Regions from separate parts of the Intestinimonas butyriciproducens genome, predicted to be linked through region 4. Evidence: predicted binding sites of a transcription regulator. Region 4 holds the regulator's gene; each other region holds the start of a gene.
What was found. The regulator HrcA, encoded in region 4, represses chaperone genes, less so after heat shock. The targets are predictions, from matches to a motif close to TGTTAGCACTCNNNNNNNNNGAGTGCTAACA.

Region 1 (7,676 bases), 140 kb from region 4:
ATATAAAAAACTATATAAAAGTAATGACTTTTTTCTTATAAATCGATATGCGGCAAGGCTGTCACCTGGATTAACCCTTTGCTCTCTCTTTTTCTTGCATATTCGAGAAGGTCTCTTGCATTGCTGGCAGGGTGCCACGCATAGGCAATGAGGAAATCAGTATGATCGACCATATACCGATTTGCCCTGACAATAGCAACCTTACGAGGGACATTTTCCATCCCTGGAGGATAGTAGGTACTGTCAAATCCATCCGGTACAGGAATCGGGCGCTCTGCTGGATGGTACGGCAGCAATAATGTCAGTCCGACTTCTGGATGGGTTTGTTTTGCGGTTTTTACGGCTTTTGCCGCAAGACCGTCAAAACATCCATAACGACCAACAATAAATTCAGTAACGCCGTAGCGGACTATATGCTCCTCAACAGCGGCGCATAGCACTGTGTAAATTTCTTCCGGTGTTTCTCTGTGCCCAATAAAGAAACAGCTTTTCTGGCTCACTGAAATCATTCTCCTTTTGCTTGCGTATATCGTTAAAATTATACGATTAAAATTATTAAAGAGCAACGACAAACAAAAGTATAATTTACGAAGAACACAAGCAAAGGGGTGATGCAGGTGAAAGATATTCTCTCTGCCATAACCACATATCGAGAGGATCGGGGCTGGACGGAGTATCAGCTTGCAGAACGCTCTGGTTTGCCGCAGTCTACGATCTCCTCGTGGTATCGCAAGAATATGGTTCCCACTATTCCGTCGTTGGAAAAAATCTGCATGGCTTTTGGCATCACGCTTTCTCAGCTATTCGCAGAAGAAGATTCACCGGTTTCTCTGACTGATTCACAAAGGAAGCTCCTGGAACGATGGTCGAGATTGAGTGAAGAGCAACAAGCCGTAGTGTTTGCTTTGATTGACAAAATGTAAAAAAGCCGCCAGAAGCAGCATCGCATGGATGTGCCTCTGGCGGCTTTGCTTATCAATCGAAATCTGACTGTGGTATCTCCGTGACGGTTCGTAAGTATTTTTCTGGATCACCATTCAAAATCAATTCCGCATAGGATAGCGGATCATTATAGATGAGCCAGTCCAGTTCAGACCGCTGGAAACGGCTATTCGCAACTTCGTCCTCTACAGCGGTGCAGTTAATGGAAATCATGCTGCCGTCAGAATATCTTAGTTCAACGCAGCCGGTATCCATGTTAAATTCACAAGAAAGTAATGTTTTCATAATGCTATCCTCCAATATAAGCTCTGTTAACAAGAAAAACTCCCGCCTAATTCCTGTTAGGAATCAGACGGGAGTTTCGTATGCACCCGAAAACCGTCAGCTAACAGTTGATAAGCGATTTAGTTCCTTATCACTGTTAAGCCAAGGCTTTGGGGATTTTTCGTTTTTGGTTAATTTTTAAATGTGACATTTCTTTGTATCAAATGTGTTTCTTTTATGAATTTTAGCACTCCTATATTGACAGTGCTAAAACAGAGGACTATAGTAGAACCGTACCAAGGGAAGGGGACCAGAAAAGGTCTTCTCTGCAGGGCAAAAAGGTAAGACAACGAATGGAGGAATGACTTATGTTGCCCAGCATTTTCAGCGAGAATTTGTTTGACGATTTCTTTGGAGACTCTTTTGAAAAGAATTTCTTTGGGGAGCACAATCCCCTTTATGGCAAGCGGGCCAAGAACCTGATGAAGACGGATGTGAAGGAAACCGAAAGCGGCTATGAGGTCGCGGTAGACCTGCCCGGCTTCAAGAAGGACGAGGTGAATGTAGAGCTCAACGACGGATACCTCACCATCAGCGCGGCCAAGGGTCTGGACAGGGATGAGAGGGATAAGAAGGGCCGTTACATCCGCCAGGAGCGCTATAGCGGGGCATGTAGCCGGAGTTTTTACGTGGGCGATGTAAAACCTGATGAAATCAAAGCCGGGTACGAGGATGGCATCCTCCGTCTGGAAATCCCCAAGCGGGAGGCCAAGGCGGCGTCGGCTCCGAACCGGATCGCAATTGAGTAAAACACACACAAAACCCGCAGGCCAAAAGCCTGCGGGTTTTGTGTGTGTTGGGCTCCTATTGTAAGGAGAGAGAGAAAAGGCAAGTTTTAGAAGAACATGGCCCAGCCCAGGAAGCCCAGGCAGGCAACCACGCCAGTGAAGATGGTCACAATGACCAGGTATCCCATGATATTGCGGGCGGACAGACCGGCCATACCCAAGATGGGCAGCGCCCAGAAGGGCTGTACCATGTTGGTCCACTGATCGCCCCAGGCGATGGCCATGGCGGCCCGGCCGTATTCGATTCCCATCGTGGTGGCGGCAGGCATGACGATAGGCGCCTGCACGGCCCATTGGCCGCCGCCGGAGGGGACGAAGAAGTTGATAAGGCCGGCGGACAGGAACGTCAGCATGGGGAAGGTGACGTCGTTGGAGATGCTGACAAAGAAGTCGGCGATGATGCCGGCCAGGGATACGCCGGTTTCGGGATTTTGAGCCACCATCAGCCCCATGATGCCGGCATAGAAGGGGAACTGAAGCAGGATACCGGCGGCGCCGGAAGCGGCGTCTCCAATGGCGTCCACATATTTCCGCAGGTCGCCGTGGAGCAAAATGCCCAGGAAGAGGAAAATCATGTTGACGATGTTCAGGTCCAGGTTAAAGCCCTTGGTGGCAAAGTAATAGATGATGTAGGCAAAGCCCAGCAGAAGAGTGATGGCCCACAGGATCTTGCTGTGCTCCATCTTTTCGGCGGGGGTGCCCACTGTATAAGTACGCTCTTCCTCGTCCACCAGCCGGGCGGGGTCCACGATGATGGTGTGCTCGGCATCAGGGTGCATGGCATAGTTGACAAAGGGCATCAGGAAGAGGATGACGGCCACCATGATCAGGTTGGCAGGATGCAGAACGGTATCGGTGATGGGGGCGGAGTAGAAGACGCCCAGGATCTCGGTACCGCCCTCTGCGGCCATTTGCAGGGGGATGGAGCCGGAGAGACCCGCGTGCCAGATCACGAAGCCGGAGTAGGCGGAGGCGATCAGAAGTGGATAGTCCACGTCACGAACCCGGCGGGCCACTTCTTTGGCCAGGAGGGCGCCGGCGATGAGGCCGAAGCCCCAGTTGAGCCAGCAGCAGACGGTGGAGACGAAGGTAGTGACCAGGATGGCGCTCTTTTTGTCCTTGGCGACAGAGGCAATGGCCCCCAGAAAACGCTTGCAGATCTTGGCGGAGGCCATGGCGGAGCCGAAGACCAGCACCAGGGCCATCTGCATGGAGAAAGACAGCAGGCCCCAGAAGCCCTTGGAATTACCCCAGGCGTCGACCAGCTCAAGGGGGGTCTGCTTTGTCCCGATCATGGACCCCACAAAGGTCACAATGGTCAGGATGACGGCGAACAGGAAGGCATCCGGCAGCCATCGATTGACTACGCGCACGCAGCCGTTTGTGAATTTCTTGAACATACAATTCCTCCCAATCTTCCCAATTGAAACTGGTGCCCCCCAACCTAGGCGCCAGTTACAGTTACAATCATATGGAAAAGAGGTCCGCTGTCAACACGGTTGGGGAAAGCTTGGCGGAAACTTAACGAGAGAATTGACGGAATCTTTATTGGAGAGAGGAATATCGTTCCCAGCCGCTGGGGCGGGCTTGTGTTTTGCCCTGGTATCCGGTATAATAATGGAGCTTATTTCGTATTCTTACACCGAAAGGACGTCTTTGCTATGAAGCTTGGCATCGTGGGGTTGCCCAACGTGGGCAAATCGACCTTGTTCAACGCCATTACCAATGCCGGCGCGGAGTCGGCCAACTATCCCTTCTGTACTATCGATCCCAACGTGGGGATGGTGGCGGTGCCGGATCACCGCCTGGACTGGCTCTCCGACTTCTATAAGCCCAAGAAGACCACCCCCGCCGTCATTGAGTTCGTGGACATTGCCGGGCTGGTGAAGGGAGCCTCCAAGGGAGAGGGGCTGGGGAACAAATTTCTCTCCAATATTCGGGCCACGGACGCCGTCGTTCATGTGGTGCGCTGCTTTGACGACCCCAATGTCATCCACGTGGAGGGCTCCACCGATCCACTGCGAGACATCGAGATCATTGACATAGAACTCATCATGGCGGATATGGAGATGGTCCAGCGCCGGGTGGAGAAGGCCGCCAAGCTGGTAAAGTCGGGTGATAAGAAGGCCGCACGGGAAGCGGAAGTCTTTCAGGAGCTGCTCACCTGGCTCAACGAAGGCCGCTCCGCTCGTTCCTATGAGTGCAGTGAGGAGGATGCGGCGCTCATCGCCACATCTGAGTTGCTCTCCCTCAAACCTGTCATCTACGCGGCAAACCTGGATGAGGCCGGATTCTCCGACTACGAAAACAATGCCTACTACAAACAGGTATCTGAAGTGGCCGCCAAGGAAGGTGCCCAGGTGATCCCCGTGTGTGCGCAGCTGGAGGCGGAGATCGCTGAACTGGAGAGCGATGAAAAGAAGATGTTTTTGGATGATCTGGGGATCGCCGAGTCCGGCTTGGACCGGCTGATCAAGGCATCCTATGCATTGCTGGGGCTCATCTCTTTTCTCACTTCGGGTGAGGATGAGTGCCGGGCCTGGACCATCAAGCAGGGGACCAAGGCGCCTCAGGCGGCCGGAAAAATACACTCCGATTTCGAGCGGGGCTTTATCCGCGCGGAGGTAGTGGCATTTGAGGACCTGGTGAAGTGCGGAGATCTGGTGCACGCAAAAGAAAAGGGCCTGGTGCGGTCAGAAGGAAAAGAATACGTGATGCAGGATGGGGACGTAGTGCTGTTCCGCTTCAACGTATGAGGGCCTTACCCCGGCGGATCGCCTGTCGGATATGGAACGACGTAAAACAGGGGGCCGCGGTCCATACGGACCGCGGCCCCCTGTTTGGCCGAGTGCAAATGCGGACAAACCCTAATCCCCCTTGTATTTTTTGCGGGTGGCGATACCGCCGCGGATGTGGCGCTCAGCCTTGTTTTCGTCCAGGACTGCCTTCACTTGCAAATAGAGGGGCTTATTGAACGCAGGCAGGCGGTCCTGGAGGTCCTTGTGAACCGTGGACTTGCTGATACCGAACTTCTGAGCCGCGGCGCGCACCGTCGCTTTGTTCTCGATTATGTAAAGAGCCAACTGACAGGCCCGCTCCTCGATGTTCCCTTTCACACTCACAACACTCCCCCGCATCTTGGATTCCACTGCTGGATGTATATGCGCGGAAGAGAGGAGAAAGAACGGGACCGCCAATCCGGCGGTCCCGTTTCCCATGGGGTGGATATGTTCTGACAGATGAGGCCCCGCCAGAATCCGCGCGGCGGATCACAGCACGCCCTCTACCAGGGCGCGCATGGCGGCACCGTCTAGTTGGGTGTCCGTAAAGTGTTCCAGAGCAAAGACGGCCTGGTGGATGAGCATGCCCAAGCCGTTCAGCGTCCGGTGGCCCCGCAGCCGGGCCTGGGCCAGGAGCTCCGTTTCAGCCGGGTGGTAAATGAGGTCGCACACCGCCGCCGCATGCGGAAGGGCGTCCAAAAAGTGAAAATCCTCGAATTGGCCCGCCACTCCCCCCATGCCCAGGGAGGTGCAGTTCACCAGCAGATCGGCCCTAGAGGCCTCCAGCCGCAGCGTTGCAGCGTCAAAGCCGACGGCGCGCATGACGGCTGCATTGAATTGACATAACATCTCGGCCCTTTCCAGGGTGCGGTTGCATACGGTCAGGGAGACGCACCCCTGTTGAACCAGCTTCAGAGCGACTGCTTTGGCCGCGCCCCCGGCGCCCAGCAGGAGCACCCGCTTTCCGGCGGGGTCCACTCCTGCGTCCAGAAGTGCCTGCAAAAAGCCCCGCCCATCGGTGTTGTATCCGTATACTTTCCCCTCTTTTATACATACAGTATTGACGGACTGGTATAGGCGGGCGTCCTCGTCCAGCTCGTCCATCAGGGGGACCAGGTCCAGCTTGTGGGGCATGGTGGCGTTGAAGCCCGCATATCCGGCCACCTTTGCCGCGGAGAGCCACTCTGCCGCCCGACCAGCTGAAACTGGTTGACATAAGTAAATATAATCCAAACCGAGTGCCGAGAGCATGGTGTTCTGGATGAGGGGGGATTTGGAGTGGAGCACCGGATCTCCGATGACGCAGAGCTTTCGAGTGGTGTTTTTCAGTTCGACATGCACAGGAAGTACCTCATGGCGGCCTCGTAGCCGTACAGCCCCAGCCCGCAGATCTGACCCACGCAGGCGGGCGCGGTCACGGACCTGTGCCGAAACTCTTCCCGCTGATGGACGTTGGAGATGTGGACCTCGATGCAGGGGATCCTGACCGCCTTGAGCGCGTCCAGGATGGCATAGCTATAGTGGGTAAAGGCGCCGGGATTCATGATGATAGCGTCATAGTTGCCCTGCGCGGCATGAATGGCGTCGATGATGGCTCCCTCGTGGTTGGACTGGAAGCACTCGGCAGTACTCTGATGGGCGGAGGCAAAGGCGCGCAGGCGGCCGCAGAGGGCGGTGTAGTTCTCCTCGCCATAGATGCCGGGCTCGCGCTGGCCCAGCAGGTTCAGATTGGGGCCGTTGATGATGAGAAATTTCATGACAATCCCTCCAGAATGGCATTGACCGTCGCCTCCGGCGACGAGAAATCCGTGACGATCTGATCGGCCCAGAAGCGGTAGACCGGCTCCCGGTTCCGGAATCGGGCGAGAAAGGCCTCGCGCCCCTCTTGGGCCAGCGGACGGGCGTCCATGGGCACGGTGTCGAAGGTCTCACCCGGGTCACGGCACAGAAAGACCACGGTGCCGCTGGACTTGAGGGGAGCCATGGCGTCGTCCCGCAGGGGCAGGCCGCCGCCGCAGGCCACCACCAGCCCTTCCCGCCGGGCCAGCTCCTCCGCTACGCCTCGTTCCAGCTCCCGGAAGCGGTCCTCACCCTGGGCGGCGAAGATTTCGGGAATGCTCCGTCCCTCACGGGCGGCGATCAGGGCGTCGGTATCCACCAGCTCCCGGTCCAGCCGCCGGGAGAGCAAGCCGCCGCAGGTGGTCTTGCCGCAGCCCATCATACCGATAAGGATAATGTTTTTCATTTTAAGCCACCGCCCTGCCCGTCGGAACACGCTGCGCCGCAGGCCTCCTTGTAATTGCCCAGCACCCGGAAACCCTCGGCCGTCTGGGAGAGCTCCAGCAGCACCCCGTCCATGCCCGGGGCGGCCAGGTCGCCGGTAAAATCCACAAAGAAGAGATATTCCCAGCTCCGGCCCACGATGGGACGGGACTCCAGCTTCATCATGTTGAGGCCGTTGACGGCAAAGATGGTCATGATCTCATGGAGAGAGCCGCTACGGTGGGGCAGGACGAAAAGGGCGCTCACCTTGTCGCAGCCCGCCCGGCGCTCCATCACCGGAGAGACCACCACGAAGCGGGTGTCGTTTTGAGCGTTGAAGTGGATGCGCTCGGCCAGGATATCCAGACCATAGAGCCGGGCGGCCCGGCGGGAGCAAATGGCGGCCAGAGTGAGATCTCCCCGCTCTGCGACGTATTTTGCGCTCTCCGCGGTGTTGAGACGCGGCACAGCCCGCCAGTCGGGATGGGCCTTGAGGAACTCGGCACACTGTCTGAGCCCCTGCTCGTGGGAACAGACTTCGCGGATGCCGTCCAGACAGGCCCCGGGAAGGGCCACCAGA
Region 2 (7,676 bases), 390 kb from region 4:
TTTTCCGCTCCCGGAGCGACTCGGCAGTGCTGGGCGACAGGGTAAATGGTGCGAGTCCCCGCGGCGGTCTTGGTATCCCAGGGCGTCAAAGTACCGCCCTTCTCCTCGCAGGTACTCATCGTCCAGCTTAACACAGTCCGCCAGCGTACTCAGACCCATGTCCAGCTCCACCGACTTTACGATAAAGCCGGTGAGATTTCGGCTGCCATCTTCCGTATATCTTCGCTCCAGGGTTGCTTTTTTCTCCGGCGACAGGTAGAGGGGAAGTTTCTCTTTTTTGCTCATGTTGATCTCCTCTCCGGGGCTTGCCCTCTGTTTTTTTCCTGTGGGAGCAGGCACTGCGGGATAACGACCGCAGAACTGATTTTTCTCTCTGGATTCGCCCCCATTTTTAACGCCCACGGAAACTCCTGAAACTGCCCGCTTGCCGATTCCGCTGTTCCTCCAAGTGAAGCATCTGTTGCTGGTAACAGCGATACATCGCTACTTGAATGGGCATGGTGTACTGGTTGTTGCCGTTCCACTTCATACCATGGTTGTCGATATAGCTGGTGCTCTCCACAGCAATGAGCTGCTTCCCCTCCAACTTTTTGTCCGCATCCCCCGGCCCAATGGCAGAATTCAGGATGAAAGATTTGCGGGTAAGGCTGGCGGAACAGGGGATTTCCTGATTTTCCAAATGGAGGTTTTGACCAACTCTTTTGGTCGGGCAATCGCTTTCTGCGGCGCTGGGGCGCCGAAGGAACCCTGCTTTTGAACCGGTTCAAAAGCAGGGTTCCCTTTTCCAGGGAGGCCCGCGTGAAACCGGCCTGAAAAATATTTTCAAAAAAGAGGAGCAGCCTATTGACTTGGAGTCTACTCCAGGTGTTATGGTAGTAAAAAGCATGCGGAACAGAGGAGAAGATCCTGCGACGCCTCTCTGTCTGCAGGAACGCGAAGCAAACGTACAAGGGCTGAGACAACGCTTTACTATGATGGGGCCGCACCGCCGGACGGGGCAAGGCAGGTGACTGCGTGGCCTGCGGGATACCCGTCCGGCTCAAAAGGCCGCCGGGACCCTTTGTGCGCGAAGGGAGAGACCGGCTGAATGCTGGAAAGGAGACAGACGCCATGACCATTGCAGAAGTGAGCAGGAGATTCGACCTGTCGGCGGACACCCTGCGCTATTACGAACGCATCGGACTGATTCCACCGGTACCCCGCACCAAGAGCGGTATCCGGGACTACGACGAGGAGTCCTGCAACTGGATCGAGCTGATGAAGTGTATGCGCGCCGCGGGCGTGCAGATCGAGGCGCTGATCGAGTATGTGGCCCTCTTCCAGCGGGGCGACGAGACCGTGGAGGCCCGCAAGGCCCTCCTGATCGAGCAGCGGGAACAATTGACGGCCCGCATGGAAGAGATGCAGCAGTCGCTGGACCGGCTCAATCACAAGATCGAGCGGTATGAAAAGGGCCTGATGTGCAAGGCGCAGCTGCTTCAGCGGCATCAGGACGGAAAGAAGAACGGCCATGTGTGACTGGAAGCAAGGCGTGATCTTTCCCCGGGGGGCGGAGAACGCCGCCTTTGCCCCCTATTTTGTGGGCCGGAGCTATTTGAATATGCTCTCGCTGGAGGGGGTGGTCATCGGCAACGTGACCTTTGAGCCGGGCTGCCGAAACAACTGGCACATACACCGGGCCGCAAAAGGCGGCGGGCAGATCCTGCTGTGCATCGGCGGCCGGGGGTGGTACCAGGAGGAGGGAAAGCCAGCCCGTGAACTCCGGACCGGAGATGTGGTCCATATTCCCGCCAACGTGAAGCACTGGCACGGCGCCGCCAAGGACAGTTGGTTTGCCCACCTGGCCGTGGAGATACCGGGGGAGGGCGCCGGGAACGAGTGGTGCGAGCCGGTGTATGACGAGGCATATGGGAAGTTGCCGTAACTATAGAAGCGAAGTACCGCAGGGGGCGGAGCGGACCGGAAACGGCCCGGTCCGCCTTTCTGACGCCAAGGAATTAGCACTCTATAATGATGAGTGCTAACATTTACAGTTTAGACATATTTGCCTGTATATTTGTTCATAATCCAGGCTTATACTAGGTCCAGAAGATGAGACAAGGGGGCGCGTTCGAGAGGGCGCAGTCCCCGGAAAGAGGATGGTTTCCATGAAAAGCAAAGGATTTTAGCAAATTAGTCTAATGACTGCTAACAGAGAAATCAAGATGGATCACAGTTTGAAAGGAGCCTTTTATATGTTTGGTATGATTCCCTTTGAGCGCAATAACGACAATTTCTTTGATATTTTTGACAACTTTGAGCGCAAGTTCTTCGGCAACAGCAGCGCCGCCCTGCCCGATTTCCGCACCGATATCCGCGACGCGGGCGACAAGTTCGTGCTGGAGGCAGAGCTGCCCGGTTTCCAGAAAGAGGATATCAAGCTGGATGTGAAGGATGGGATCCTCACCATCTCCGCCGAGCACAGCGAGAGCAAGGACGAAAAGAACGAGCAGGGCGGTTATATCCGCAGGGAGCGCCGCTATGGGTCCTTCCGCCGTTCCTTCGACATCAGCGGTGTGGATGACGAGCACATCACCGCCTCCTATCAGAACGGCGTGTTGGAGCTGCATCTCCCCAAGGTCATTCCTGCCGTGCCGGAGAGCAAGCGCATCGCCATAGAGTAAACAGCGCGGATGGGCCGGAGCGTGACAAGCGCCAGGGCTCCGGAGCGCTCTGCTGGGAGAGAAGGAGCCGGTCAGCGCGGTCTGGCCGGCTCCTCCCTGTATGCCTCCCAGTGCGGACAGGTCCCGTCGGGCTGCGGATACCGCCCATGGTGGGGTACGTGACAGTGCCCGTACCAGAGAGGTTCGAGCCGTCCGCCCTCGCTCAGGACGTAGTGCTGGCGATAGTGGACGCAGGTGCCGCAGACCTGTGGGCGCGCGATATAGATTTTGGGGGATATCATAGCATTTACCTCAAGGGACATTATAAATCTGATCGGGTTTAAAGTCAATACATCCAATCAGGTTTGTGATATGGTCCTCATGAGGTGATAACATGTACTGCTATCCAAGACTGCGCGATTTGCGAGAGGATCAGGATATGACGCAGGCGGAAGTGGGTTGCCTGCTGGGAACAACACAGCAGCAGTATTACAAATATGAAAAGGGGATTCAAGAGATTCCCGCCCACCATCTGATCGTCCTGGCCGACTATTACCACGTCACTGTGGATTATCTCCTGGGCCGGGACACCAAAAATTTGTAAATCAATCACTCCGGAAAGGATGTGAACCACCATGAACATGAATCAATTCACACAGAAATCCCTGGAAGCGGTGCAAAACGCCCAGACCATCGCCCAGGAGTACGGCAACCAGCAGATCGAACAGGTCCATCTCCTCTACGCACTGTTGGAGCAGGAGAACGGCCTGATCCCGCAGCTCCTGGGCGGCATGGGCCTCACCGTCCCGAGTCTGGAAGCGGCCGTCCGTAAAGAGGTAGAGGAGCTGCCTCGGGTGACGGTGGGCGGCGGCCGGGAGGCGGGCAAGGTCTATATCGCCGCCGACGTGGACAAGGCCCTCAACCGGGCGGAAGCCGTGGCCTCCTCCATGAAGGATGAATATGTCTCTGTGGAGCATCTGCTCCTCGCCCTGGTGGAGACGGCCAACGGCGGGCTCAAAGACTTGTTCCGTACCTACAACATCACCAAGGAGGGGGTGCTCAAAGCCCTCTCCGCCATCCGGGGCAACCAGAGGGTGACCTCCGACAACCCTGAGGAGACCTACGACGCCCTCAAGAAATACGGTTCCGATCTGGTGGAGCGGGCCCGGCAGAATAAGCTGGACCCCGTCATCGGTCGGGACGACGAGATCCGAAACGTGATCCGCATCCTGAGCCGGAAGAGCAAGAACAATCCGGTCCTCATCGGCGAGCCCGGCGTGGGCAAGACCGCCATCGCCGAGGGCCTGGCCCAGCGGATCGTCAAAGGGGACGTGCCCGGTTCCCTGAAGGACAAGACCATCTTCGCCCTGGATATGGGTTCCCTGGTGGCCGGCGCCAAGTACCGCGGCGAGTTTGAAGAGCGGCTCAAAGCGGTGTTGGGCGAGGTCAGGAAGTCCGAGGGACGGATCATCCTCTTCATCGACGAGCTCCACACCATCGTGGGCGCGGGCAAGACCGAGGGCGCCATGGATGCAGGCAACCTCCTCAAGCCCATGCTGGCCCGGGGCGAGCTCCACTGCATCGGCGCCACCACCCTCAACGAGTATCGCCAGTATATCGAAAAGGACGCGGCCCTGGAGCGCCGGTTCCAGCCCGTCATGGTCAGCGAGCCCACGGTGGAGGACACCATCGCCATCCTCCGCGGCCTGAAGGAGCGCTACGAGGTGTTCCACGGCGTGAAGATCACCGACAACGCCATCATTGCCGCCGCCACCCTCTCCAACCGCTATATCACCGACCGGTTTCTCCCCGACAAGGCCATCGACCTAGTGGACGAAGCCTGCGCCATGATCCGCACAGAGATCGACTCCATGCCCACCGAGCTGGATGTGATCCGCCGGAAGATCATCCAGCATGAGATCGAGGAGGCCGCCCTCAAGAAGGAGGACGACGGCATTTCCAAGGAGCATCTCGCCGAGATCCAGAGAGAGCTGGCCGAGATGCGGGATGAGTTCAACGCCCAAAAGGCCCAGTGGGAGAACGAGAAGAACGCCATCGGCAAGGTGCAGAAGCTCCGCGAGGAGATGGAAAACGCCAACGCGGCGCTGGAGAAGGCCCAGCGGGAGTACGACCTCAACAAGGCTGCGGAGCTCCAGTACGGCAAGATCCCCGAGCTCCAGAAGGCCCTGGAGGCCGAGGAGCGGATCGCCCAGGAGGGCAAGGAGCGCTCCCTGCTGCGGGATAAGGTCACGGAGGAGGAGATCGCCCGCATCATCCAGCGATGGACCGGCATCCCCGTGTCCAAGCTCATGGAGGGCGAGCGGGAGAAGCTCCTCCATTTGGAGGACATCCTCCACCAGAGGGTGGTGGGCCAGGACGAAGCCGTGCGCCTGGTGAGCGAGGCTATCCTGAGAAGCAGGGCCGGCATCGCCGACCCCGACAAGCCCATCGGTTCCTTCCTGTTCCTGGGCCCCACGGGTGTGGGCAAGACGGAGCTGGCCAAGACCCTGGCCGAAGCCCTCTTCGACAGCGAGAAGAACTTGGTGCGGATCGATATGTCGGAGTATATGGAGAAGTTCTCTGTTTCCCGGCTCATCGGCGCCCCTCCCGGATATGTGGGCTATGAGGAGGGCGGCCAGCTCACCGAGGCCGTCCGCCGCCAGCCCTACTCCGTGGTCCTCTTCGACGAGGTGGAGAAGGCCCACCCGGACGTGTTCAATATATTACTCCAGGTATTGGATGACGGCCGTATTACGGATAGTCAAGGCCGGACGGTGGATTTCAAGAACACCATCATCATCCTTACCTCTAACTTGGGCTCTCAGTTCCTGCTGGACGGCATCGGTCCCAACGGGGAAATCACCGAGGAGGCCAGAAACCAGGTCAGCGACCTGCTGAAGCACTCCTTCCGGCCCGAGTTCCTCAACCGGCTGGACGAGATCGTGTTCTATAAGCCCCTTACCAAGGACAACGTCACCCACATCATCGACCTGATGGTGGCGGAGCTCAACCGGAGGCTGGGAGACAAGCAGCTCACCGTGAGTCTCACCGAGCGGGCCAAGGACCACGTCATCGACAGCGCCTACGATCCCATTTACGGCGCCCGGCCCCTGCGCCGTTACCTCCAGCACACCGTGGAGACCCTCATCAGCCGGAAGATCATCTCCGGCGAGGTGGAGCCCGGCGACACCCTGGTGGTGGACTGTGCCGGGGACGAGCTCACCGTCAGCGCCATGCAGGTGCAATGATTCCGCAAAAAGCAGATCAATGTTAAGCTTTGGCCCCGCCGGGTATGCCCGGCGGGGCTGTTGGGCAACTGCCGCCCGATGCGGTGTGATTTTACAAAAAACGGAGGTGCTTTTCTTGCACGGAAATCGAAATATCCTGCTGGCTGTGCTGGTCAGCCTAGTCGTTGTGGTGTCCGTACTCATTGCAAGAGTCAATCCCCGCCTGCTCTCGCCGGCACTGATGCTGATGGATCTTGCATCTCGCCCTGCGGAGACCACCGCGTCGGACCACAGAGCGTCTCCGGCACCTGAAACTGCGCCTACACCGTCTCCGGCCCCTCTTGCCATCGATTACGCTGAGCTGATCCGTTATGCAGAGACCTATGATGGGCAGTGGGTGCAGATTGCCGGACGTATTGGACATGTCGAAGGGGAAAGACTGGACATATTTGATCGCATTAGCTATTATGTGGCGGAAGAGGGAAACGCGACCTCGACGTTCCAAATTTATCTGGACAAGAAGACTGCGGCTCCCTGTACGGAGGGCGAGTATTATGTAATAGAGGGCCTGTGGAAGATCGGATACCGAGGGCCCTATCTGTCGGAGGCGGTGATTCTCGACAGCGGCGCGACTGCAAAGGCGAAGGCCATGCAGTATCAGGAGGACTGGGAGGCGGAACGGCTGCAGCGTGCGGAATCCACGCCATTGACGGATTACTTGGAGCTCTGGGAGCAAAGGGATCAGTATGAAGGCAGTTATGTGCGAACGGCAGTTCAAATCGGACGGGTTAAGAATTATAAAATTGACGTGCATACGAAGTATTGGTTTGACGTGAGAAACGAACGCAATGGAGAGGATATCGGGACAGTTGATCTGGAAGGATGTATGCCTGAGGTGCTGGCGCTCTGTCAGGATGGGGGCGCGGTGATCGTTGGGGGGAAGCTGGTCGGAACACGCGAGCGTTTTAGTGTAAAAGACTGCTATATTGAGGCGGCGGGGGAGACGGCACAGGCGGAAGTAGATGCGTTTGTGGCACAGCATAAGGCGGACTATGCCCAGCGCAAGCAGGAGTATATTGCGGGCTGTACTCCGTTGGACTATCGCACTGTGCTGCGTTACCCCACGGAGTTTCGGGAGGCGCAATTGAGTTGCACCGGCACTGTGGTGGAGCTCTCCCGTGGAAATCCAATCAGCGCAAGCTTTATCCTTTTGCTGGACGGAGAGTCTGATAACAGAGTGGAAGTCTATTATAGCAGTGGAGCAATTGGGGATCCCAATATTGTGTTGGGAGATTCTGTTGCCGCATACGGCTACGTTTTTGATGTTTATTACCCGAAGAATGAGGAGGGCGTTTCAAAGGAGGCGCTGCCGGACTTCCGTGCGATGTACTTAGACTATGGGGAGTGAACGTGCGATTGCTTTTCACTTAAAAGGCTGACCGGTTTCGGATGAAAATAGAATAGTCCACAATATGCGGACTATTATGCGTTTAAACGAGACAAAAGAGGAAAAACGGCATATCCCTGTGCGTTCTGACGAGCTTTGCAACTTTAGAAGAAACAGATTGCAAAAATGGCGCCCATATCGTATAATAAAGAACAATAAACCAATGGTCGTGAAATCCTGACAAGGGCTGTCGGACAGCGGGGCAGGCGATTTCGCCCGCCCCTTTTTCTTCGGAGCACGACTTGCCTTTGAATGAAAGCGAGGAAGGGGAAAGTGTCAGAACACAACTTCAAGAAGGTACTGGTGGCCAACCGGGGGGAGATCGCCATCCGGATTTTCCGGGCCTGTTATGACCTGGGG
Region 3 (7,676 bases), 400 kb from region 4:
CTGGCCCTGAAGGGCTACTTTCCTGTAGAGGACTGCAAGCTCTTCCGCTCTATCAAGGACCACTATTCCGGCCATCCGGACATGAAGCACGTTCCCGGCGTGGACATGTCCACCGGCTCCCTGGGGCAGGGGATCTCCGCCGCCGTCGGCATGGCCCTCGCCGGCAAGATGGACGACAGGAATTACCGGGTCTACACCATCCTCGGCGACGGCGAGATCGAGGAGGGCCAGGTGTGGGAAGCGGCCATGTCCGCGGCCAAATACCATCTGGATCACCTGTGCGCCATCGTGGATGTAAACGGCCTCCAGATCGACGGCAGCACTGCCGACGTCATGCCCTCCGAGCCGCTGGACAAAAAGTTTGAGGCCTTCAACTGGAACGTCCTCCACGTGGACGGCCACGACTATGCCGCCATCGCCGCCGCGCTGGAGCAGGCAGCCGCCTGTAAGGACAAGCCCACCGTGATCCTGGCTCGCACGATCAAGGGCAAGGGCGTGTCCTACATGGAGAACAACGCGGGATGGCACGGAAAGGCCCCCAACGACGAGCAGTATGAGATCGCCAAGGCGGAGCTGGAGCGCGCCCTGGCGGAATTGGAGGCGAACTGACATGGCTGATAAGATCGCGACCCGCGCCGCCTATGGCGACGCCATTGTGGAGCTTGCCGCAGCGCACCCCGAGCTGGTCGTCCTGGACGCCGATCTGTCCAGTGCCACCATGACCAAGAAATTTTCCCAGACCTACCCCGCGCGCTTCCTCAACATGGGCATTGCCGAGGCCAACATGATGGGCGTGGCGGCGGGCCTCGCCACCTGCGGCAAGAAGCCTTTTGCCTCCACCTTCGCCATGTTTGCCGCCGGGCGGGCCTTCGAGCAGGTCCGCAATTCCATCGCCTATCCCCATCTGAATGTAAAGGTGGTGGGGTCTCACGGAGGGCTCTCCGTAGGAGAGGACGGCGCCACCCACCAGTGCTGCGAGGACTTCGCCACCATGCGGAGCATCCCCGGTATGGTGGTCTGCTGCCCTTGCGACGCCAATGAGATGCGTCAGGCCGTCCAGGCCCTGGTGGAGTATGACGGTCCCGCCTACCTGCGTCTTGGCCGGGCCGCCGTGGAGGATGTCACCGCCTCCCTGCCCGGCTACGCCTTCAAGCTGGGCGAGGGCGCGGTGCTTCGGGACGGCGGCGACGTGACCATCGTCGCCGTGGGCGGTATGGTCCAGGAGGCCCTGAAGGCCGCCGACCTCCTGAAAGGCGAAGGGGTGGACGCCCGCGTCATCGATATGCACACCGTCAAGCCGTTGGACGAGGCCCTGGTCCTCAAGGCCGCCAAGGAGACCGGAGCCATTGTCACCACGGAGGAGCACAATATTATCGGCGGTCTCGGCTCCGCCGTGGCCGACTATCTCGCCGGCGTGTACCCGGTGCCGGTGGTGCGCCACGGCGTGAACGATGAGTTCGGTCGTTCGGGCAAGGCCGCCGAGGTCCTAGAAGCCTATGGCCTCACCGCCGTGGGCATCGTGGAGAAGGTCCGGGCCGCCCTGGCGCTGAAGCGGTAACATGAAGCTGGTCTGCCTTGGGGACAGCCTGACCTATGGCTACGGCGTCCCCCGAAGGGACTGCTGGGTCAGCCTGTGCGCGGAGCGGACGGGCCATACGCTGGTGAACCGGGGGATCACCGGCGACACGGCGGGCGGTATGCTCTCCCGTTTTGGCCGGGATGTGCTGAATGAGAGGCCGGACCGTGTGCTCATCATGGGCGGCGCCAACGATATCTTTCTCACCGGCAGCGACCTGCGGGCCAGGGCTGATCTCGGCGCCCTGGTCCACCAGTCGGTCGCCGCCGGCATCCGCCCTATGCTGGGCCTGCCCATCCCCCTTTCTCCCGCCCTGGTCCCTCCCCCCTGGACCGAGCTGACGGATTTCTTCGCGCTGGAGCCGGTGTTCCGTGCCTACCGGGACTGGCTGCTCCGCTTTGCCGGGATCTTCCGCATACAGACCGTGGACTTCTCCCTGCCGGCCTTTGCGCCGCCGGAGGGCATGCGGCTGTATCTGGACGGCCTCCACCCCAACCGGGAGGGGCACCGCCTGATGGCGGACGCCCTGTGCGCCGCCCTGCCGCCCATCCATCTCTGAGAAAACCCGGGTGCCTCTGCTGTGGCGCCCGGGTTTTTGCTGCTTTTTTACGAAAAAGGCTTGACTGTAAACCCCCTTCACCCTTTATACTGGGCCTGTCAGGAGGTGTATCCATGAACATCGGCCAGTTGGAAGCGGCTCTGGGCATGACCCGGGCCAACATCCGTTTTTATGAAAAAGAGGGGCTGCTCTCCCCCACCCGCAGTGAAAACGGCTACCGGGACTATACCGGGTCCGATCTGGACACCCTGCGCCGGATCAAGCTCCTCCGCCAGCTCCAGTTCTCTCTGGAGGACATCAGGGCCATGCAGACGGGCGCGCTGGACCTGCCCGCCGCCCTCCGGCAGCAAGAGGCCCGTCTCCAGCGCCGGGCCAACGACCTAGATGCGGCCCGCGCCCTGTGCCGCACCATGGAGGCCGACGGGGTCCAGTACCGGGATCTGAATGCGGGAAAATATTTGGAGGAAATGGTCCGGCTGGAGCAGGGCGGTGTCCGGTTCCAAAGCGTGGAACGGGACGCCCTCCCTACCGTCAACCACCCCTGGAGGCGCTTCTTTGCCCGCTCGCTGGACTTCAGCCTGTGCCGCCTGCTGCTGGACGCCGTGCTGGCCCTGGGTTTTCGGACCACTGCGGGAGACGGGCTGATGTGGGGCCTGCTGATGGCCTATCTTACCTGGGGCGTTCAATTCCTGTTGGAGCCTCTGCTGCTGAGCACCTGGGGATTTACCCCGGGCAAGTGGCTTTTCGGTCTGGCCGTCCGGAACGCCGATGGGGGCAAGCTCACCTTTTCCCAGGCCTTTGGGCGGCTGTCCGTCCTATTTGGGCGGGGCGAGGGCTGGGGCATCCCCTTTTATACGCTCTACCGCAATTATAAAAGCATGCGCGCCCTTGAGGAGGGCGAAGTCCTCCTCTGGGAAGAGACGTGCGCCTACACCATCCGGGACCTGCGCCCGGTGCGGTGGGTGGGTTTTCTGGGCGCGGAGGCCACCCTTCTGGCCGTGTCCCTGCTGCTGGGCCTCCATGTCCTGGTCCCGCCGGTACGCCACCCCCTGACTGTAGCGGAGTTCTCCCGAAACTACAACGCCGCCCTGCGCCGGTACGGCGGGGCTGAGACCTACGTGCTGGACGCTGATGGCGGCTGGGTGAAGGTCGCGCCGGCAGGCACCTATTCCATCGGCCTGTCCGATCCCCCTCCCGCCCTTCAGTACACGCTGGAGGACGGCGTGGTCACCGGCGTGTCCTTTACCACCAGCGCCGCGCCCTCCTTTCTGAACTCCAACGACAGCCTGGCGCTGTTCTCCCTGCTCGCCCTCCTGCCCGCTCAGCCCGAAGTGGGGCTTCACAACTGGTATTTTGCCAGCCGTGATACAACGTCCCAGCTCGGCGGAAGCTTTGAGGATTTCTCCTTCACCAGATACGGTCTCACCATCACCAACCGGGTGGACTACAGCGGCTATGAGGCGGTCGGCGAGCACTACCTGCTCCCCATCGAGGGGCAGACGCAGACCTTCCGCCAGACCTTCTCCATCACCGCAGCGGGATAATTTGTAAACAATTCTTGAACCCTCTTGCAATTTTCTATACGAAGGATTATGATAGTTTAGCACTCAAAGATAAAGAGTGCTAAACTATCGTTTTTTATTCTCTTATCTTTTTCATACGGAGGCTTGACTTATGGCAAAGAAACAGTTCAAGGCGGAATCCAAGCGGCTTTTGGATCTGATGATCAACTCCATCTATACCCACAAGGAGATTTTCCTCCGGGAGCTCATCTCCAACGCCAGCGACGCGGTGGACAAGCTGGCCTACCGGTCCCTCACCGACGATCAGGTGGGACTCTCCCGCTCCGACTTCAAGATCACCCTGATCCCGGACCGGGACGCGCGCACCCTCACCGTCTGCGACAACGGCATCGGCATGACCCGGGACGAGATGGAGCAGAATTTGGGCACCATCGCCCGCAGCGGCTCTCTCCAGTTCAAGCAGGAGATGGCCGCCAAGGAGGGGGAAAACCAGGACGTGGCCGACATCATCGGCCAGTTCGGCGTGGGCTTCTACTCCGCCTTCATGGTGGCCGATCAGGTGACGGTGATCTCCAGAGCCTACGGCAGCGGCGAGGCCTGGAAGTGGGAATCCGCCGGGGCCGACGGCTACACCATGACCCCCTGCGAGCGGGAGGCTGCCGGTACCGACGTGATCCTCCACATCAAGCCCGACACCGAGGACGATGACTACGACCAGTACCTCCAGCAGTACCGGCTGGACAGCTTGGTAAAAAAGTATTCCGACTATATCCACTACCCCATCGTCATGGAGATGGAGCATTCCCACATGAAGCCCAAGCCGGAGGATGCCGGGGAGGATTACAAACCCGAGTATGAGACGGTGAAGGAGTGGGAGACCCTCAATTCCATGGTGCCCCTGTGGCAGCGCCCCAAGAGCGAGGTGACGACCGAGGAGTACAACACATTTTATAAGGAGAAGTTCGGCGACTGGGAAGACCCCCTGGCGGTCGTCCACGTGTCCGCCGAGGGACAGGTGGAGTACAAGGCCCTCCTGTTCATTCCCGCTCACGCACCCTTCAACTACTACAGCCGCGACTATGAAAAGGGCCTCCAGCTCTACTCCTCCGGCGTGCTCATCATGGACCGGTGCGCCGACCTGGTCCCCGACCACTTCAGTTTCATCCGGGGCGTGGTGGACTCCCCCGACCTCTCCCTCAACATCTCCCGTGAGATGCTCCAGCATACCCGGGTCCTCCAAGTCATCTCCGGCAACCTGGAGAAGAAAGTGAAGGCCGAACTTTTGAAGCTCCAGAAAGACGACCGTGAAAAATATGAGCAGTTCTATTCCGCCTTCGGCCGTCAGCTCAAGTACGGCGTGGTCTCCGACTACGGCGCCCATAAGGATATGCTCAAGGATCTGCTCCTCTTCTGGTCCTCCCGCGAGGGCAAGAATACCTCCCTGGCCGAGTACGCAGCGCGCATGGCGGAGGACCAGCCATCCATCTACTTCCTCTGCGCCGAGAGCGTGGAGAAGGCCGCCAAGCTACCTCAGGCCGAGCGCGTGCTGGACAAGGGGTATGAGATCCTCTACCTCACTGACGAGGTGGACGAGTTTGTCATGAACACCCTCTCCGAGTGGGACGGCAAGCCCTTCAAGAACGTCTGCGACGACGACGCCCTCCCTGAGAGCGACGAAGAGAAGGCCCAGGCCGAAAAAAAGGCCGAGGAAAACAAGGATGTGCTGGACTTCGTCAAGGAGACCCTGGGCGAGAGGATCAAGGAGGTCCGCATCTCCAAGATCCTCAAGTCCGCCCCCGTCTGCATGAGCGCCGACGGCCCCGTATCCCTGGAGATGGAGAAGTATTTCCAGCGTGTGGATCCCCAGGCCGCCAAGGAGATGAAGGCAGGCCGGGTACTGGAGCTCAACCCCGACTCCGGCGCCTTTGCCGCCCTCCGCGCTGCTCTGGAGGGGGACAAGGAGCGGGCCAGGACCTATGCCGAGCTTCTCTATGATCAGGCCCTTCTCATCGCCGGACTCCCACTGGAAGACCCCGCCGCTTATACGGAGCTGGTCTGTTCTCTGATGCAATAAAAGAATGTTACCCGGGTCCCCGGGGCGGCCTATTACCGCCCCGGGGACTTTTATCAATTTGCACAAAATAAATGGTGCTACCAATTTGTTTTCTGTATAATTTAATTTGCACATCAAAAATAGCTTCAAACGAAAGCATTCCTTATTTCTAACTTTAGTTATCCTGCCCATTGCGCCCCCATGCCCCCCGTGTTATACTCAGCGTGTCACAAGGAGGTGCCCTATATGGTCATTGAGACAAAGTTTGATTCCATTGCTGAGATTGCAGGACTGCAGCGCATGGCGCAGACGGTGGATGAGCAGGTGCTGCTCCGCGCTCCCCAGAGCAATATTCTGGTGGACGCCAAGTCCTTCCTGGGCCTTTTTACGCTGGATTTTTCCAAGCCGGTGGAGGTCGTTACCGATTCCGTATATGTGATCCGTCAGCTGGAGATCGCCAGCCGCAGGAAAGCCGCTGTGCGGTAACGTCTTCCGCCCCTCAGCCGTCCGGCGGTTCACGCCGGTCATCTTGATTTTGAAAGGAGGCCATGCTCCATGGTCATTCCGGTGCAGTTTGAGTCTATTGAGGAGATCCGCGCCATACAGCGCCTGGCCTGTGCGGCCGACGAAGACGTGTTCCTCCACTCTCCCGATAACGCCATCATGGTGGACGCCAAGTCTTTTATCGGCCTCTTCACCCTGGATTTTTCCAAGCCGGTGAATGTGGTCACAGAGTCGCCTTATGTCATCCATCAGCTCACCTGCCGCAAGGCTTGACCCGGCGCCGCGCTTCTCCACAGATGAAAACGGACGCCTGCCCACCGGGGCAGACGTCCATTTTTTATTCCTCTCTCCCATCGTCCGCCAGCGGCCGCCGCCGGTGATCCTGCGGCTCCCAGGCGGGCAGGGGCAGACGCTGCATGGCCGAAAAGACCTTTTCCCGCAGGTCCGGGTACTCCTTTGACAGGCTGTGGATCAGCTCCTTGACCTCCTGCCGCTTGGTGTAGCCGTCGGCGGGACAGGGATTGAACACCACGGGCAGATGCTCCCGCTCCGCCGCTTTGCGGAGCATCCACTCTCCGCAGTAAAGCATGGGCCGGATCTGCGTGATGCCCATTCGGTCCAGATAGGTCACGGGCTGGAAGCAGGAGATGCGTCCCTCATAAAAGAGAGAGAGGAAAAAGGTCTCCACTGCGTCGTCAAAATGGTGGCCCAGGGCGATCTTGGTGATCCCTCTCTCCCGGATGGCGTTGTGGAGCGCGCCCCGGCGCATTTTAGCGCACATGGAGCAGGGATTTTTCTCTTTGCGGAGGTCAAATATGATGTGGTGGATCTCTGAGTGGAGCAGGGTATAGGGCACGCCCAATTCCCCGCACAACTCCGCCACATGGGAAAAGTCCATCCCGGCGCCCCCGTCCACATGGCCCATGTCCAGCGTGAACGCCTCCACGGTGAAGGGCTTGGGGTAGAAAACGGACAGCCGGGCCAGCGCCACCAGGAGGGTGAGGGAATCCTTTCCCCCCGACACCCCCACGGCGACCCGGTCCCCGGCCTGGATCATATCGTAGTCCTCCACACACCGGCGGACATAGCTCAAAATTTGGTTCATCATGATATCATTCCTGTCTCAGCGCATTTTTTACTCTGCTTGGACAGCATTCTATCATATTTTTCCTTCGTCTGGAATCCCCATTATCCTCCGCCGCGCAGGATCGACACCCAGAAAAAACCGGCCCCGCTCCAGATGCACACCCGGACGGCGGCCTGCCCCTGGGTCCCCACGGCCCGGAACAGGCCCGCGCTCCCCCCCAGAAGGTGGAGCAGGAGCGCGGCAGCCAGAATCAGCAGTATTTTCAAGATTTTTTTCACGCGCTCTTCCCCCATTTCAGATTAACCCCAGGACCGTGTCAGATGCTGTCAAAAATGGTCTGTCATATTTCCTTTTTATTTACACCAGAAATATCT
Region 4 (7,676 bases):
CTTTCCAAAGTCGTTGCTGGACTTCTCATCCGCCTCGTCCGCCACCAGATACTCCCGGAGCTGTTTCCAATTGAAGATGTAAATGCCCATAGAGGCGAGGTTGCTCTTGGGCCGCTTAGGCTTCTCCTCGAATTCATAGATCATGTCGTGCTCGTCCACATTCATGATGCCGAACCGGGAGGCCTCCTCCATGGGGACTTCCATGACGGAGATGGTACAGGCGGCGTCCATGGCCTTGTGATGCTCAAGCATCTTCTCATAATCCATCTTATAGATGTGGTCGCCGGAGAGAATGAGCACATAGTCCGGGTCATAGAGCTGGATAAAGCCGATATTCTGATAGATGGCGTTGGCGGTGCCCTTGTACCAGGTGCCCTTGTCCCCCTCCTTCACATAGGGGGGCAGGATATGGACGCCCCCGTCCGACCGGTCCAGGTCCCAGGGCTGTCCGTTTCCAATGTAGCCGTTGAGCTCCAGCGGCTGATACTGGGTAAGCACTCCCACCGTGTCGATGCCGGAGTTAACGCAGTTGCTCAGGGGGAAATCGATGATGCGGAATTTTCCCCCGAAGGGGACGGCTGGCTTTGCCACCCTGGACGTCAAGGCCCGCAGGCGGCTTCCCTGGCCGCCTGCCAGCAGCATGGCGACGCATTCTTTCTTCATCTTATCGAACACCTCTCTCGCTTTGAAGTGAAACTTGGACGATGGGATGGTCCGCGCCGCACTACGGCTGTTCCTTCTTGACGGCCGGCTTGGGGGATTTCGGCTTCACCATCGGATACCTGGCCTTTTCCTTGACCGCGGGATGGGAGGCTCCGGCCTTGACGGCCGGCTTGGCCGCCTTCTTCTTCACGGCTGGCTTGGCTGCGGACTTGACCGCCAGCGCAGAGGTTCCCTTCCTTCTCCTGGGCGGGAACTTCCGGGTGCACTTGTAAATGACCGCGCTCATGGGGGGCAGGGTGATCACGATGGACTGTTCTCTGCCGTGGCAGGGGATATACTGGCTCTTTACGGCCTCGCGATCCCCCCGGCCCTCGCCTCCAAACGCCGGATCGTCGGTGTTGAACAGGCAGGTATACGCGCCCGCCGCCGGCACGCCCACACAGTAGCCCGTCCGATCTACAGGCGAGAAGTTGCACACCACCACCAGCGCGTTCCCCTTCTTATCCCTGCGGAGGAAGGAAATGGTGTTGGCCTGGCTGTCATCGGCATAAATCCACTCAAAGCCCTCCCAGGAGAAATCCTCCTCCCACAGCGGGGCCTGCGCCAAATAAAAGTGGTTGGCCGCCTGGAAGAAGGCCTGGGTCTTGCGGTTAATCTCATTGTCCAGCAGGTGCCAGTCCAGTGAATATTCAAAGTGCCACTCGTTCCACTGTCCAAACTCGCTGCCCATCATCAGCAGCTTTTTGCCCGGATGGGTGAGCATGTAGGCATAAAAGGCCCGCACACCGGCGAACTTCTCCTCATAGCTCCCCGGCATCTTGTTGAGGAGCGAGCCCTTCATGTGCACCACCTCGTCGTGGGAAAGGGGCAGGATAAAGTTTTCGGAAAAGGCGTACAGGAACGAAAAGGTGATATCCTTATGGTTGAACTGGCGGAAGTAGGGGTCCATCTTCATATAGTGGAGGACATCGTTCATCCATCCCATGTTCCACTTCAGGTTGAAGCCCAGGCCGCCTTCAGAGACCGGATGAGATACCTTGGGCCAGGCGGTGGACTCCTCCGCGACCATCAGCACATCGTCATGGGCGGCGAAGACCCGCTCATTGAGCTTCTGCAGGAAATCCACGGCCTCCAGGTTCTCATTGCCGCCGTGGATATTGCGGACCCACGCTCCGTCCTTGCGGCCATAGTCAAGATACAGCATGGAGGCTACGGCGTCTACCCTCAATCCGTCGATGTGAAACATTTCCAGCCAGAAGAGGGCCGAAGAGTAGAGAAAGGAGCGGACTTCGTTCCTCCCATAGTCAAAGACACGGGTACCCCAGTCGGCGTGTTCTCCCTTGCGCAGATCGGCATATTCATAGCAGGGCTGTCCGTCAAACTCATAGAGTCCGAAGGCGTCCTTCGGGAAGTGGGCGGGTACCCAGTCCAGAATCACGCCCACACCGGCCTGGTGGAGCTGGTCGATGAGATACATCAGGTCGTCGGGTGTGCCAAAGCGGCTGGTGGCCGCAAAATACCCGGTACACTGATAGCCCCAGGAGTCGTCCAGCGGATGCTCGGTGATGGGCAACAGCTCCACATGGGTAAAACCCATCTCCTTTACATATGGGACCAGGTATTGAGCAATGTCCCGATAGGAGAGGAACTCCCCCTCCCCTGTTCTGCGCCAAGACCCCAAATGGATCTCATAGATATTCAGCGGTCTGTGGTAGACCGGGTTGTTCTTCCGGTACTCCAGCCAGGCCCTGTCCCCCCACCGGTATTCCCCCAGCTCATAGAGCTTGGAGGCCGTGCCGGGCCGGGTCTCGGCGTGGAAGGCGTAGGGATCGGCCTTGAGAAGGACGCGCCCGTCCGCAGCTTCCACCGCATACTTATAGATGTCATACCGCTGGAGCCCAGGCACAAAGGCCTCCCAGATTCCCCCGCCCAGCAGGTGCATGGGGCCCCGCTCCGCCTCCCAGCCGTTGAAGTCCCCCACTACCGACACCTTTGCCGCATGGGGCGCCCAGACCCGGAACACATAGCCCGGGATGCCTTCACGCTCCTCCTGATGGGAACCCATGTACTCCCACGCCCGAAGGGCCTCTCCGGCGGCATACTCCTTTATCATTTGCTCCGTCCGGCTGTCCGCCGGAGGGTACTTTTTTGGGCTTTCCATGGCACACTCCTCATTTCATTGGTATATTTATCCAAATTTTAAAAAAATTTTGTCTCATATGTTGTCATTACGGCTAATTGCTTAATTTTTTTGTTCCATATATTTGTATGAATTATACAACACAAACCTTTATCCGTCAAGGCGCAGGTCGCCGCGAATCGTAAATTCTGCACATAAAGTTTCTCAGCTTTTTGTAAGATCGGCATACAGCGCCCACCAAGAGAAAGGCGCCCGCCGGGATTTTATGTCCCGGCGGGCGTCTTTATACCGCTTATCCTGCCATAAATAACTGTTTCACGAACTTTGCAAAGATTCCGGGCAGGGTCAGACGTTCCACAGCCTGGTCGGCCACCAGGGGAATCACCTGCCGCTCCTGTCCCCCCACGGAAACCACCATCTCTCCCAGTTTCTGTCCCTGTTCCACCGGGGCCTCCACATTGTCCGTCAGTCGAAGCTCCGTGGTCACCTCATTGAGTTCATTCCGGTCCACCAGAATCCGGCTGCCCTGTCCCAGAATGGGCTGCACCTGATCCAGGGTACCCAGGGATACCTCCACCGGCGGGATGGCCGCGTCCGGCTGGATATCCAACAGGGTATAGTTGGCAAAGCCGAAGTTCAGAAGGGATTTGGCGCTTTCAAACCGCTGGGCGGAGGTGGGGGACTTCATCACCACGGCGATCAGCTCCATTCCGTCCCGCTCGGCAGTGGCGGACAGGCAGTAGAGAGCGGAGTCGGTGGAGCCGGTCTTCAGCCCCGTACAGCCCTCATAGAATCGCACCAGCTTGTTGGTGTTGGCCAGTTGGAACTGTCCGTCCCGGATGGTGTCCATCCAGATGGTGGTGTACTCCCGGATCTTGGCGTGGCCGATCAGCGCCCGACTCATCAATGCGATATCATAGGCGGAGGTGAGATGTCCCGCCGCCGGAAGGCCCGTACAGTTGAGGAAATTGGTATCCTCCATCCCCAACTCGCGGGCCCGCTGATTCATCCTCTCCACAAAGGCGGACTCACTGCCGGCCAGGTGTTCGGCCAGAGCCACGGCGGCATCGTTGCCCGACACCACGGCGACTGCCTTGAGCATGTCGTCCACCGTCATTTGCTCCCCCTCTTTGAGGTAGACCTGTGACCCTCCCATGGAGGCGGCGCGGGCAGAGACGGTAACCATATCGTCCAGCTTGAGCCGCCCCGAGTCGATGGCCTCCATCACCAGCAGCAGTGTCATCACCTTAGTCACGCTGGCGGGCTCCAGCTTGTCGTGGGCGTGGTCCTCATAGAGGACGGTGCCCGTCTCCTTCTCCATCAGGACGGCGGACCCTGCCTCGGTCTCCGGAGCGCCGGTAACGGCGGCGGCGGGCAGGACCAGCAGACAGGCGCATAGAAATGCCGCGAGAATTCGTTTCATAGTTGGTCTTCTCCTCCATCATCGAAGTTACTACGAAAAGGATGTGGAGGAAGCGAGCCTTCTATACTGGAAGAAATTTTATTTCAGACACCGCCCCGCAATTGCGACGCCGTCCCAGGGCAGAGCAGGCGGGGGCGCATCGGAGAGGCGGTCCAGGGGCCCGGCCGATCGCAAGGGAGCCCCGCGCCGGTCGGGCGCTCTCCCCTTTTCCGATACGCCCTAGAGCTCCATCTTCATCATGATATCGGAGAGCGCAAAGGCCACGTTGTCATGGGCCTCGTAGCGGAAACCGAAGCTTTCATATACATGGAGGGCCGCTTTCAGACTGTGGTGGGAGGTGAGGACCAGGGTATGTACCCCCAGTTCCCGGGCCGCGTCGATGGTTGCACGCATCAGAGCTTTGCCGATCCCACGGTTGCGCCAGGGAGCCTTCACCCCAAATTTGAAGGGCTCCGCCACGCCGTCCCGGAAGAGCTCCAGCATCATCATTCCCACGATCTCTTCCCCCGCCCGGGCCAGAAAGATGCGCCCGCCGCCTGCCAGCACCCGTTCCGGATGCTCCAACTGTTCCAGGTCTGCCGGCTCCAGAATGTCGTTTTCCTCCAGCCAGGGCAGAGAGATCGCCAACAGCTCCGGCTTATATTGGTCCTCGTAGTCGATAATGACAAATTCCTCTGACATATGCTCCCCCACTTTCGCCGTTTTACCCATCTTACCACACTCCCCCCCTTTTGGCAATTCCGCTGGCAATCAAATCCCGCTTTTGCAAGCATAAATCCGGGATTTTTCGTTCACATTTAATTTACATCCTTTGCTATTGACTTTTTTTCCGGGTAGTGGTAGATTTACATTAGCACTCAGAGATGTCGAGTGCTAAGATTTTAAACATACTGAGATTGGAAAAGAAGGTGAGCGCGGTATGGACCTGAGCGACCGGAAGAAAAAAATCCTCCGCGCCATCATCGAAAACTATATCGAGACGGCGGAGCCTGTGGGCTCCAAGGCTGTGGCCTCCACGCCCGGCCTGAACGTCTCCTCGGCCACTGTCCGCAACGAGATGGCGGACCTGGAGGAGCTGGGCCTGCTGGAGCAGCCCCATACCTCCGCGGGGCGGATTCCCTCCCCCAAGGGCTACCGCATCTATGTCAACGAGCTGATGGACGACTACCGCCTGTCGGTCCAGGAGACCAAGCGGCTCAACCAGGCGCTTCACCTGAAGATGCGGGAGCTGGACCAGGTCATCGACCAGGCCGGGCGGGTGGTCTCCCAGCTCACCCGGTATCCCGCCTTTGCCCTGGCCGACCGGGCCAGCAAGGTCACCATCCAGCGCTTTGACCTTCTGATGGTCGCCAGCGACTCCTTCATCATCGTGGTGATGACCGATACCAATGTGGTGCGCAACCGGCTGGTCAGGCTGCCCGCCGATCTCTCGGAGGCACAGCTTCAGCTTTTGAACACCCTTTTGAACACTACCTTTACCGGTCTCACGCTGGATGAGATCACCCCTGAGCTGATGCGGGTAGCCTCCCACGCGGCCGGTGAGGCCTATGGGCTCATCTCCTTGGTGGTGTCCTTCGCCATCGACGTGCTGGAGAGCCTGGAGCAGCGCACCGTCCATACGGCGGGCATCGCCAGTCTGCTCTCCCACCCCGAGTACCAGAGTCTGGACCGGGCCGCCCCCCTCATGAGCTACCTCAGCGAGGATCAGGACGCAGGCCGCTTCCCCATGCCTCAGGTCGGTCCCATGGAGATCCTCATCGGTCCCGAAAACGTAGTAGACGCCCTGAAAGACACCAGCGTGGTGGTGGCAAGCTACGAGATCGGCGACGGTATGCGAGGGGTCATCGGCGTGGTGGGCCCCACCCGAATGGACTACGCCAAGATCACCGCGCGCCTTGCGTATTTCGCCTCCGGCCTCACCCGCCTCTTCGGAACGGGCGAGCTCCCTCCGGCGGACGACGGCGCCAAGGAAAAATAGGAGGAAACACCTTGAGTAAAAAGGATCAGAAAAAGGACCCCATCCAAGAGTCTCCCGCAGAACACGCACAGGCCCAGCCCTCAGCGGAGCCTGACTGTACGCCGGAGGCTGAGACTGCCCCCGATCCCCTGGTGGAGGAGCTGGAAGCCTTGAAAAACGAGCTGGCGGAAAAAGAGAGCAAATATCTGCGTCTGGCCGCTGAATATGATAACTTCCGGAAGCGGTCACAGAAGGAGAAGGAATCCGCCTATGCCGACGCCAAAACCGACGCGGTATCCGCTTTCCTTCCCGTCTATGACAACCTGGAGCGTGCCCTCAAGCAGGAGACCTGTGACGAGGCCTACGCCAAGGGTGTGGAGATGACCATGACCGGGTTGAAGGAGATCATGACCCGGCTGGGCATCGAAGAGATTCCCGCCCTGGGGCAGCCCTTTGACCCCTCGCTTCACAACGCCGTGATGCATGTGGAGGACGAGAGCGCCGAAGAGAACACCGTCGTGGAGGTCTTTCAGGCCGGCTTCCGGCTGGGGGAAAAGGTCATCCGGTTCGCTATGGTAAAGGTGGCCAACTAGAGACGCCAGGGTCCCCCGGAACAGGCGGAAGACGCCGTTTCAGTTGAATTTGTAAAGCCAATTTCTTTATTATTGGAGGAATTTATTATGTCTAAGATTATCGGTATCGACCTGGGTACGACCAACTCCTGCGTGGCTGTTATGGAGGGCGGCGAGCCCGTTGTCATCGCCAATGCAGAGGGCAACCGTACCACCCCGTCCGTGGTGGCCTTCTCCAAGGACGGCGAGCGGATGGTGGGCCAAGTGGCAAAGCGCCAGGCCATCACCAACCCCGACCGCACTATTATGTCCATCAAGCGCGAGATGGGCACCAACCACAAGGTAAACATCGACGGCAAGGCCTACACACCCCAGGAGATTTCCGCCATGATCCTGCAGAAGCTGAAGGCGGACGCCGAGGCCTATCTGGGCCAGAGCGTCACCGAGGCCGTCATCACCGTCCCCGCCTACTTCAATGACGCCCAGCGCCAGGCCACCAAGGATGCCGGCAAGATCGCCGGCCTGGACGTGAAACGGATCATCAACGAGCCCACCGCCGCCGCCGTGGCGTACGGCGTGGACAAGGAGAAGCAGGATCAGAAGATCATGGTCTACGACCTGGGCGGCGGCACCTTCGACGTGTCCATCCTGGAAATCGGCGACGGCGTCATCGAGGTGCTGTCCACCTCCGGCGACACCCATCTGGGCGGCGACGACTTCGACCAGGCCGTGATGGACTGGATGGTAGCTGAGTTCAAGAGCTCCAACGGCATCGACCTCTCCAGCGACAAAGTGGCCATGCAGCGGCTGAAGGAGGCCGCCGAGAAGGCCAAGATCGAGCTCTCCGGCGTCACCTCCACCGCCATTAACCTCCCCTATATCACCGCCGACGCCACCGGCCCCAAGCACCTGGATCTGACC

Region 1: the regulator HrcA is predicted to act here: its motif matches at 1,449-1,479, upstream of SRB521_RS14465 (Hsp20/alpha crystallin family protein).
Region 2: the regulator HrcA is predicted to act here: its motif matches at 1,996-2,026, upstream of SRB521_RS11915 (Hsp20/alpha crystallin family protein).
Region 3: the regulator HrcA is predicted to act here: its motif matches at 3,734-3,764, upstream of htpG (molecular chaperone HtpG).

What each region holds. Positions count from the first base shown of each region.
Region 1 covers NZ_CP011524.1:2,924,377-2,932,052, reverse strand. The annotation lists gene SRB521_RS14480 (hypothetical protein) at 36-500, opposite strand; gene SRB521_RS14475 (helix-turn-helix domain-containing protein) at 612-923, shown strand; gene SRB521_RS14470 (DUF6061 family protein) at 976-1,227, opposite strand; gene SRB521_RS14465 (Hsp20/alpha crystallin family protein) at 1,575-2,015, shown strand; gene SRB521_RS14460 (short-chain fatty acid transporter) at 2,102-3,454, opposite strand; gene ychF (redox-regulated ATPase YchF) at 3,716-4,810, shown strand; gene spoIIID (sporulation transcriptional regulator SpoIIID) at 4,922-5,170, opposite strand; gene aroE (shikimate dehydrogenase) at 5,324-6,175, opposite strand; gene aroQ (type II 3-dehydroquinate dehydratase) at 6,160-6,591, opposite strand; gene SRB521_RS14435 (shikimate kinase) at 6,588-7,079, opposite strand; gene SRB521_RS14430 (bifunctional chorismate mutase/prephenate dehydratase) at 7,076-7,676, opposite strand, start outside.
Region 2 covers NZ_CP011524.1:2,400,115-2,407,790, reverse strand. The annotation lists gene SRB521_RS16220 (hypothetical protein) at 1-134, opposite strand, end outside; gene SRB521_RS11930 (hypothetical protein) at 392-679, opposite strand; gene SRB521_RS11925 (MerR family transcriptional regulator) at 1,111-1,518, shown strand; gene SRB521_RS11920 (cupin domain-containing protein) at 1,511-1,924, shown strand; gene SRB521_RS11915 (Hsp20/alpha crystallin family protein) at 2,235-2,663, shown strand; gene SRB521_RS11910 (hypothetical protein) at 2,735-2,944, opposite strand; gene SRB521_RS11905 (helix-turn-helix domain-containing protein) at 3,037-3,246, shown strand; gene clpB (ATP-dependent chaperone ClpB) at 3,278-5,890, shown strand; gene SRB521_RS11895 (hypothetical protein) at 6,006-7,277, shown strand; gene SRB521_RS11890 (pyruvate carboxylase) at 7,569-7,676, shown strand, end outside.
Region 3 covers NZ_CP011524.1:2,385,864-2,393,539, forward strand. The annotation lists gene SRB521_RS11830 (transketolase) at 1-609, shown strand, start outside; gene SRB521_RS11835 (transketolase family protein) at 611-1,558, shown strand; gene SRB521_RS11840 (GDSL-type esterase/lipase family protein) at 1,560-2,135, shown strand; gene SRB521_RS11845 (MerR family transcriptional regulator) at 2,249-3,679, shown strand; gene htpG (molecular chaperone HtpG) at 3,810-5,732, shown strand; gene SRB521_RS11855 (hypothetical protein) at 5,958-6,197, shown strand; gene SRB521_RS11860 (hypothetical protein) at 6,267-6,488, shown strand; gene SRB521_RS11865 (tRNA lysidine(34) synthetase) at 6,553-7,320, opposite strand; gene SRB521_RS16215 (hypothetical protein) at 7,404-7,580, opposite strand.
Region 4 covers NZ_CP011524.1:2,786,224-2,793,899, forward strand. The annotation lists gene SRB521_RS13730 (glucose-1-phosphate adenylyltransferase) at 1-663, opposite strand, end outside; gene glgB (1,4-alpha-glucan branching protein GlgB) at 725-2,824, opposite strand; gene SRB521_RS13740 (D-alanyl-D-alanine carboxypeptidase family protein) at 3,096-4,226, opposite strand; gene SRB521_RS13745 (GNAT family N-acetyltransferase) at 4,446-4,937, opposite strand; gene hrcA (heat-inducible transcriptional repressor HrcA) at 5,146-6,204, shown strand; gene grpE (nucleotide exchange factor GrpE) at 6,216-6,776, shown strand; gene dnaK (molecular chaperone DnaK) at 6,864-7,676, shown strand, end outside.